2 regions of the Streptomyces sp. NPDC020965 genome follow, and region 1 is predicted to be linked to the other one. Evidence: riboswitches for the same ligand, from Rfam matches in the RefSeq annotation. Region 1 holds a riboswitch; the other holds the start of a gene.
The links. A riboswitch is a leader RNA that binds a small molecule or an ion and turns the genes downstream of it on or off. The one in region 1 is predicted to bind guanidine.
Positions count from the first base shown of each region.

Region 2: linked by a shared signal. The riboswitch ahead of ACH4S7_RS33940 (agmatinase family protein) and the one ahead of ACH4S7_RS21110 (DMT family transporter) in region 1 are both predicted to bind guanidine.

Region 1 covers NZ_JBIRRE010000006.1:455,577-459,988, forward strand. Annotated here, with positions in the region: gene ACH4S7_RS21090 (AraC family transcriptional regulator) at 1-217, shown strand, start outside; gene ACH4S7_RS21095 (YfbM family protein) at 305-808, shown strand; gene ACH4S7_RS21100 (hypothetical protein) at 1,064-2,149, shown strand; gene ACH4S7_RS21105 (hypothetical protein) at 2,296-2,556, opposite strand; guanidine-III (ykkC-III) riboswitch at 2,798-2,861, shown strand; gene ACH4S7_RS21110 (DMT family transporter) at 2,879-3,193, shown strand; gene ACH4S7_RS21115 (DMT family transporter) at 3,193-3,561, shown strand; gene ACH4S7_RS21120 (S8 family peptidase) at 3,816-4,412, opposite strand, start outside.
Region 2 covers NZ_JBIRRE010000016.1:93,546-97,957, forward strand. Annotated here, with positions in the region: gene ACH4S7_RS33930 (response regulator) at 1-507, opposite strand, end outside; gene ACH4S7_RS33935 (plasmid stabilization protein) at 947-1,273, opposite strand; guanidine-III (ykkC-III) riboswitch at 1,619-1,685, shown strand; gene ACH4S7_RS33940 (agmatinase family protein) at 1,850-2,980, shown strand; gene ACH4S7_RS33945 (TetR/AcrR family transcriptional regulator) at 3,423-4,412, opposite strand, start outside.

The sequences.
Region 1 (4,412 bases):
CGTACGCGCCTTCAGCGGCGCCTTCGGCATCGCCCCACACCAGTACCTGACGTCCCGCCGCGTCGACCTGGCCCGTCGTCTCCTGCTCGACGGTCAACCGCCTGGCGAAGTGGCGGGCGCGGCAGGCTTCTACGACCAGTCCCATCTCACCCGGCACTTCAAGCGGGTTGTGGGCATCACCCCGGGCAGGTACGCCCGTACGGCGACCGCCAGGTGACAACACCCCTGGCGTTGCGGGATGGCGTGGGTGATCCAGGTGGTGAACGCCCGGGGCGTTGTCAGTGGTGGACCCTATGATCCGGCCATGAGCATGATCGGAGAATACGCCCGCCTCACCCCCGCTGAGCTGGATCGAGCGGTCCAGGATCCGGACTGGGGCTGGGAGTTCGTCGAGGAGCAGTTGGCCGCGGGGCAGGACGACGGCACACCCGTCCGCGGGAGCCGGCTGCACAGCACCGGGAAGATGTGGCACGCGCTGGAGTATCTGCTGAGGCTCAGGGGCGTTGAGGTGAACGTGGTGCACGGCGAGGAGGAGATCCCCGGCGCGGAGGAGTGGGGGTACGGGCCGCCCCGGACCATAAGCCCGGAGCGGGTGGAGGTCGCCGTCCGAGCCATGGCGGCGATCACGCCGGAGGGACTCATCGAGGGAGTCGCCCTGGCCGAGCTGGCGGAGGCGGGGATCTATCCCTACGCGGACGCCGAACCGGGTGAGCGGCTGGACGACGTGGCGGTCGCGTACCAGGATCTCGCCGCCTTCTTCAGGACGGCGGCCCGTCTCCGGCACGGTCTGCTGGTCTGGATCGCCTGACCGGCAGAGACCGGCCGCCCTCCGAACGGCCATGTCGAAAGGCCGGGCAGGACTTGGCTCCTGGATGCCCGGGGAGCTCCTGGCCGTCGCCCTGTCGAGGCCGCTTCCCACCCATCACCCGCCGAGCGGTTCGTGTATTCCGGTGGTGCCGACAGGTGATCGCTACGATCAAGCAATCGTCGCAGCAAGGGAGTTCTCCGGGTCGGTACCCCGGCCCAGGGCCCATCCCCCTTCATGACAAGGAGCACTGACCCTATGAAGGCACGGACCAGATGGTGGCGCACCACCGTGACGGCAGTCCTCGCGTTGGCGTTGATACCGCTGTGGAACACACCGGCGGGTGCGACCGGCACCGCGGCCACCGGCAGCTCGGCCGCGGTCACCAACACCCGAGTGACCCTGGGTACCGACACCGCGGTTTATGACGACACCCCCGCGGTGCACGTGCTCCAACAGACGTTGACGATGGCCGCAGGGGAGAAACGGCACCTGCGCGGCCGGGTCGAGACCACGAACTCGGGCACGGGCAACGTCGGCAAGACCATATACATCTTCTGCAATGACGCATCCGGGAACCCGGCCAGCGTGGAGGCAGCCTCGGCCCGCAACCACGAGGGCTACGACACCACGAGCTACGCCACCCCGGGCCGTCTCCCGCTCTACACCGATCTGCTGTTCACCGCACCGGCCGCGGGCACCTACACCTGCATCCTCAAGGTCTGGGCCTACACCACCCTGCCCGGCAGCCTCTATCTGACGGCCAAGGCAGGCAGCACCTGGCTTCAGTCCAGCGACAGCGACCGGCCCGGCGCCCACTGGTGGCAGAACCCCAACTGCGCGAGCAACGCCACCACCGGTACCTGCACCTACGTCGGGAACGCCCCCACCAATACGGACAGTTGGGTCTTCTACGACGACGGCACGCCCGTCCACCAGTGGCAGGCCCACCCCGACGCCATCAGCGTCTCCGCCCAGGCCAACCTCGGCCTCACCACCTGCTACACGAAGACCAAATCCTGCCTTTCCGGCATGTGGAGCGGCCCCAAGGGGCCCGGAGCGGTCGTCGACACCCGATTCGAACTCATCCAGCTCAACACCACCGGCCACACCTGCGTCACCCATAACGACGCAGCTACCCGCACCATCAGCGATGACGCCCACCACACCGCCGCCTACTACGCCCTGAACAACATCCCCATAGAAGCCTCCTGCGGCACCCGCACCTTTGTCATGCGCATCTACGTCAAACACGTCTCCGGGCAGACCGTGAAGATCGACGGCGCCCAGAGCAACGGCCTCACCCCCCTCACCAGCGGCATCGCCTTCAACAACTTCGTCTGACCAGCACCGCAGGCCGGCAAGGGGCCCACCCGCACTGCCACCACCTCCGGGCCCCCCGCCGGCCTGGCGCATCACACGGTGATGGCGGCAGACGACGCTTGAGCCGATCGCGCGGATCGCCTCGTCATATCCACGGTGTCGACTGGTCACGTTCGCTTGCGGCCCTGGGCGTCACAGGGCAGTCCGTCCGTGCCGTACGTCGCCTGGAATGCGCGAGTGGCTTGGGCTTCGGTCTCCGCGATCGCGGTGGGCTGCACCCGGACCAGGCCGGTGAAAGGACGTTCCACATCGCGGATCATCAGCAGGGCTCCGGTCAGCAGTGCGGTGATCACCAGCAGTGCCACGAGCTGAGGTCGGTTGCCGGTGCGCGGCAGGCACAGTCCCAGCGCGATGATGGTGATGAGCACAGCCCCGAACCTGGCAGACACCCGCCCGCCCCCCACGGAGCGCAGACGGTCACCGGCGGTTCACCGATCCAGCCCAACGCGCGCACGGTGCGCACTGCACCCATCACCGGGAGTGGCGAGTGCATCGGAAGGAGATCGCCGTCACAGCGCAGACGCCGGGGGCGAGGGCACCGCGATCAGGGGTACGGAGCCTCTCCGCGAGCGAGCGGCGAGAACGCTGATCCGTTGTGCTATAAAAGTATTGAGGCCCTGGTAGGGCCTGCGGACGACGGATCAGTACCCGCTCAGCGACAAGACTGGCCATTGGGAGGTCAGTTCCGCCATGGCGTGGTTCATTCTCGTCGTATCAGGAGTGCTGGAGGCCGTCTGGGCCACAGCACTATCAGCATCAAAGAACTTCAAGCGCCCCATCCCGACCGTCGTCTTCGGGGTAGCCCTCACAGCAAGCATGACGGGCCTGGCATTCGCCATGAAGAGCCTGCCCACGGGGACTGCCTACGCCGTCTGGGTCGGTATCGGAGCGGTGCTCACCGCCGTCTGGGCCATGGTGACCGGCCAGGAGCGCGCCTCCACCGGCCGCGTGATCCTTCTGTTGGGTCTCGTCGGTTGTGTCGTCGGACTGAAGGCGGTCAGCTAATGCCTTGGGCGATTCTTCTCATCAGTGCCGTGTTCGAGGCCGTCTGGGCCACCGCCCTCGGTCAGTCCGACGGGCTGAGCAAAACCGTTCCCACCGTCGTCTTCTTCATCGGGCTGGCGCTCAGCATGGCCGGTCTCGGCTATGCGATGATCCGGATTCCGATCAGTGTGGCCTACTCGGTCTGGATCGGCATCGGGGCGGCCCTGACGGTCATCTACGCCATGCTCACAGGCGAGGAGCCCACGTCCGCACTCAAGGTCGTGTTCCTCGGCGGGATCATCCTGTGCGTCATCGGCCTGAAGTTCGTCAAGACCAAGCCGGGGCCGAAGGCCGAGCACCAACTGCCGGAGGCACCGAACCCGCGGTGACCGTCGTGGCCGCCGTCGGATTCGAAGCCGGCTGGACAGTGCCTTAGGCATAAGCCGGCCGCTCTCGGCGAAGCCGCGCACCGGAAAGCCTGCCGGGCCGCCCTCACGGGTCAGCCCGGCAGGCTTTCCGATTTTTCCCCGAGCGCGGGCACGCACTCGCCCCGGCGGCCTGCGGCATGCTTCAGCCCCGTACGGCCGCATGGGTACGGAGAGGCACCGCGTCCGAGGCCGCTCCGTACCGCGAGGAAGTCGAATCAGAGAGTGGACTTGAACAGCAGCCGGTTCGGGGTGCCGCTGACATTGCCCCGGATCGCGTTGGCGGTGCTGTTGTTGATGATCCAGTTGTTCACCGTGGGGCTGGAGGCGTCTCCGTAGGTCGCCTTGTAGAGCGCCGCCACACCCGCCACGTGCGGTGCGGCCATCGACGTACCACTCATGGTGGTGGTTCCGCCGCCGGAACGGGTCGAGAGGATGTTCGCGCCGGGACCGTAGAGGTCGACGCACTGCCCGAAGTTGCTGAAGCCGGCCTTGTTGTCGCCGGAGTCGGAAGCGGCGATCGAGAGGGCGCCGGCCGCGCTCGCCGGGGAGTAGCCACAGGCGTCCCGGTTGTTGTTGCCCGCCGCGACCGTGGTGTGGACACCGGAGCCGGCGAGGGCGGTGGCCGCGTTGTTGAGGGCGGCCGAGTAGCCGCCGCCGAGGGACGCGTTGGCGACCGCGGGCTTGACGGCGTTCTGCCGGACCCAGTCGAACCCGGCGATGATGGCGGAGAACGAGCCAGAGCCCTGGCAGTCGAGCACCCGCACACCGCGCAGCTGAACGCCCTTGGCCACACCGTACGTCGTGCCGCCCAC
Region 2 (4,412 bases), on a different contig from region 1:
GATGTCCAGCTCTCGCACGCTCAACCCGAACGTCTCCGCGTCGGCCGGCACCGCGGCGAGCTCGGCCTGCTCCAGCCTCTTCAACAGGCGCACGGTCACGGCGGGCGATACCAGCGCGTCCCCCCGTGCGGCCGCGTGCACCGCCTCCACCAGCAAAGCCGGTGTGGCGTCCTTCAACAAGAACCCACATGCGCCGTTGCGCAGGGCGGTGCGCACGTAGTCGTCCTGATCGAACGTCGTGATCACCACCACGTTCAACGGATCGGCCACCCCCGGTCCCGCCAGCCGCCGAGTCACTGCCAAGCCGTCCAGCCGCGGCATCCGAATGTCGGCCAGCACCACATGAGGACGGAGACGCCGCGCCAGCTCCACGCACTCCACACCATCCGCTGCTTCGCCGACCACCTCGATGCCCGGCTGGGCGTCCAGGATCATGCGAAATCCGGCTCGCACCAGATCCTGATCGTCGGCGATCACAACGCTGATCCGGGTACCGCCCGCAGGCATGTTCATTTCACCGCAATTCTGGCGCCTACAGCTTGCACCTGGACTGGACCTGAGACAGCGAGAAGAACGGGCGCGGGAGGTACCGCCCACCCGCCTGCATCCCCCTGCGGGGAGATATCCCGTGTTGCCGCCCCTCAGGATATGGGCTGCGCGGCCGGCCAGGTCGCCTGCCCTGAGCCTGAGAGGTCTCCCTGATGGAAACGTCCGCACTGCCTCGTGGACCGCGGTGGAGCCACCGCCATCCACCGCGTCGCCGGGACCCGGCCCGGACAGCTCAGGGCCGACCCGGTCAGCTCAGGGCCGACACCGTGCGCGGAGCACCGCAGAACCGGCGAAGCAGACCCCTCCCCCAGCCGCAGCCGCAGCCGCAGCCGCAGCCGCAGCGGGGGAATCCTGGCTCAGTGACCGGCCATTCCGTCCTGGCCGGAGTCACCCGTGGTCATCGACCGAGTGCGCGTTTGAGCTGGTCCTTGTTCATGGTGGAGCGGCCGTCGATGTTCTTCTTCCTCGCCTCCGCGTAGAGCTGGTCCCTGGTGGGGCCCTGGGCTCCGCTGTGGGAGCGCTGCCCGCCACGCTGAGAGGCGGACTTCGGGTCATGGGTGGAGGTCCTGCTCGCGGTCTTCGACTCCCCGGCCCGCGCGCGTTCCTTGTTCACCGTCCGGGCCGCGATCTCCTTCGCCCGGCCGGTGGAGGCTCCGCGCTTCTGAGCGCCGTCCCTGATGTGCTCGTACTGGCGTTCCCGCTTGGGGCTCGATCCTGCCGGCATCGCATGTCTCCTTCGTCCGCCACCGCTAGCCGCGGCCCGGCCGGACCGTCCGCGGCACCGGGACCTCTGCCACCCGGGTAACCGGTGGGAACCCAGTTCACACCGGAGCCCGCGGTGGCGCGACAGGGGGCGCACCCCGGAGGGGGCTGTACGCCCGGTCGGGTGCCGCTGCTGTGCTGCATGCCCGGCGCGGGGGCCGCCTTTTCCGTCTGCGGGATGTTCGGGGATTTCCCCGTTGGGCGGCAACTGCCGGCCGGTGAGGTGCCGGTCAAGCTGTTCCGCGGCGGCTTCGGTGCCGAGGACAGGCAACTGCTGAACTACTCATGCTTCGGTGCTAGGGTGCCGATGAGGTGCTAACAGAGCGCCCGCCGACGAGGGTGGCCGTACCGGTTCCGCGTAAAGACGGCCTCGTTGGAGGCTGAAATGCCGAAAACGCCCAAGCCCCATGAGCAGGAAAACAACACGGCACCATCGGGGAGCGACTCTCCCCATGGCGGCCAGGAAACCTCGCCCACTTCTGGATCCGGCCATTCACACGCGCACCAGCACAGCCACTCACACAGCGACGCCTTCGCCATGAAGGAAGGCAAGTGGGCGCAGGATGCTGAAGAGCGGATTTCGCTGTTCCGTCACGACGAGGAGATCGAGCGGGGACTCGCCTTCGGGTTGCCCGGATCGCCGACGCTCGTCGACAAGACGATTCCCACCTTCTCGCGCGGTGAATTGCCGCACTTCGCCGGCGAACGGGGAACCTTCCTCAAGTCTCCCTTCCTGGAGGACGTCAACCAGGTTGAGGACGCCGAGGTCGCCGTGTTCGGGGCACCTCTCGACTCCGGTGCCACATACCGGCCCGGCGCCCGATTCGGACCACAGGGAATTCGACGGTCAACGAACCTGTTCGGCACCTACTGCTTTGAACTGGGTGTCGACCTGCGCGAACAACTGAACATCGTCGACATCGGAGACGTGTTCACCATCCCGGGCAATCTGGAGAAGTCGTTCGACCAGATCAGCCAGGCGATGGCGCATGTATACCAGCGCGGCGTCTTCCCGGTCATCCTGGGCGGTGACCACTCCATCGGCTACCCGACGATCCGCGGAATGGCGCCGTACGTCGACGGGAACATCGGCATCATTCACTTCGACCGGCACGTGGACACCCAGGAGACCGACCTGGATGAACGCATGCACACCACGCCGTGGTTCCACGCGACGAACATCAAGAACGCTCCGGCGACAAACCTGGTCCAGATCGGCATCGGCGGCTGGCAGTCACCACGAGCCGGAGTCAAGGTCGGACGTGAGCGGGGCACCACCATCATCACGGTGGGGGACGTCGAACGGGTCGGTATCGAGAAGGTCGCGGAAATCGCGCTGGAAACGGCGTGGAAGGGCGCCAAGGCGGTGTATCTCTCCTTCGACATCGACGTCATCGACGCGGGCTTCGTGCCTGGCACCGGCTGGCCGGAGCCAGGGGGTCTGCTGCCGAGGGAAGCCCTGAACCTCATCAGGATGATCTCGGCCCCCGGCCTCGCCGGACTGGAAGTCGTCGAATGCGCTCCCCCGTACGACTGGGCGGAACAGACGGCACTGCTCAGCTCGCGCGTGATCCTGGACTCCCTCGCGGTCCTGGTCCGGGAAGGCCACCTCGGCAGGAAGCCGGCCCTGACGGACCGGCGCGCCTGGGGCCCGAGGGCCGTGTCCTGAGGCGCGGTACCCCGCCAGCGCCGCGCCGGCACCTGACCGGCGGACGGACCGTGCCTGACGCCGGTGCCGCGCCGGTCGACCGACACGGTTGAGATCGAACTCCGTTGTGCCGTGCCGCTCTTGGACGCTGAACCCGTCATCCATGGTCCGGCGTCGAACGCGGCTCGAACCTGGTCGGGGCTTTTCCGGTCCGGACCGTGCAGGCGGCCTTCGTCCGATCCCGTGCTCCTCACAGCGACAAGGGAGCGGTACGAAGGCCGTCTCGGTCGGGGAACCGGCGCACCTCGCCTCGTCCTCTGACCGGGGATCCTTTCCGCCTCGATGCCCGGGGCCCGGCACACAGAGCCGGTCGTCGTCGCGACAGCCCGGGGACGCTCGTCTTCCGCGGCCTACTCCGCCGCCGTCCGGCTCCCGTACGCGGAGGTGCTGACGGGCCGGTGGGTCATGAGCTTGAGCCGCTTCGGAGCAGCAGTGCCGTGCCGATCTCGAAGAGGCGGTCCGCGAGGTCCGGTCGCTCCCCCAGCCTGCCGGTGCGCACCGCGTTGTCCACGACGGTCAGGACCGCGCTGACGGTGATCCTGGCCTCGGCCGTGTCGAGACCGGGTCCGACCTCGTCGAGGACACGGACCCACAGGGCGAGGTAGTCGCGCTGCACCTGGCGGGCCGATTTGCGTTCTTTCTCCGGGAGTTGATCGAGCTCACCGATCAGCAGACCGATCAGATGGCTGTGCCGCTGGGCGAACTCGATGTAGGAGCGCAGCAGCCCGTACAGGCTCTCCTGCGGGGTACTCGCTCGGGTGAGTGCCCGTTCCGTAGCTGACCTGCGCTGTTCTCCGCCGCGCAGCACCGCGGCGACCAGGAGGTCGGTCTTGCTCGGGAAATGCTTGTAGATGCTGGGTCCGGTGGTCCCGGTGGCCTCCCCGATATCGTCCGTGCTGACCGACTGGAAGCCGCGCTCGTCGAAGAGCCGGATCGCGGCGTTGAGCACCTCTTCCCTTCGGGAGCCGGCGAGGTCGGCGTAGGACTGGGGCGGGCCGGGCTCGTCGTCAACGGCGGTCGCCGGCGAGCCGAGCGGCTGATGGGCGACGACACTGCCCAGTTCGTAGAGGAGTTGTTCGAAACGGCGCCGCGGGAGCGAGGTCCGGTGGCCCGAGATGCTGCCTAAGACCGACACCACGGACCAGGCGGTCAACTCCCGGTCCGCGGGGGAGAGCTCTGGTCGGGCGTCCTTGAGCAGTGCGCCGACCCGGCCGGCGATGTCGCCGAGCGCGCGCCGGAGTTCCTCGCGGCTGGCCTCGGGCAGATGGCGGGCCTCGCGCTGCCACAGGATCGCGGCCCCGCGGCGGTCCACGCTCCGCGTCGCCGAGGTACGGAGGTAGGAGTCCAGGTCCGGCGCCGCCTGCGCGGTGGCGGCGATCCTCTCGATCACCCC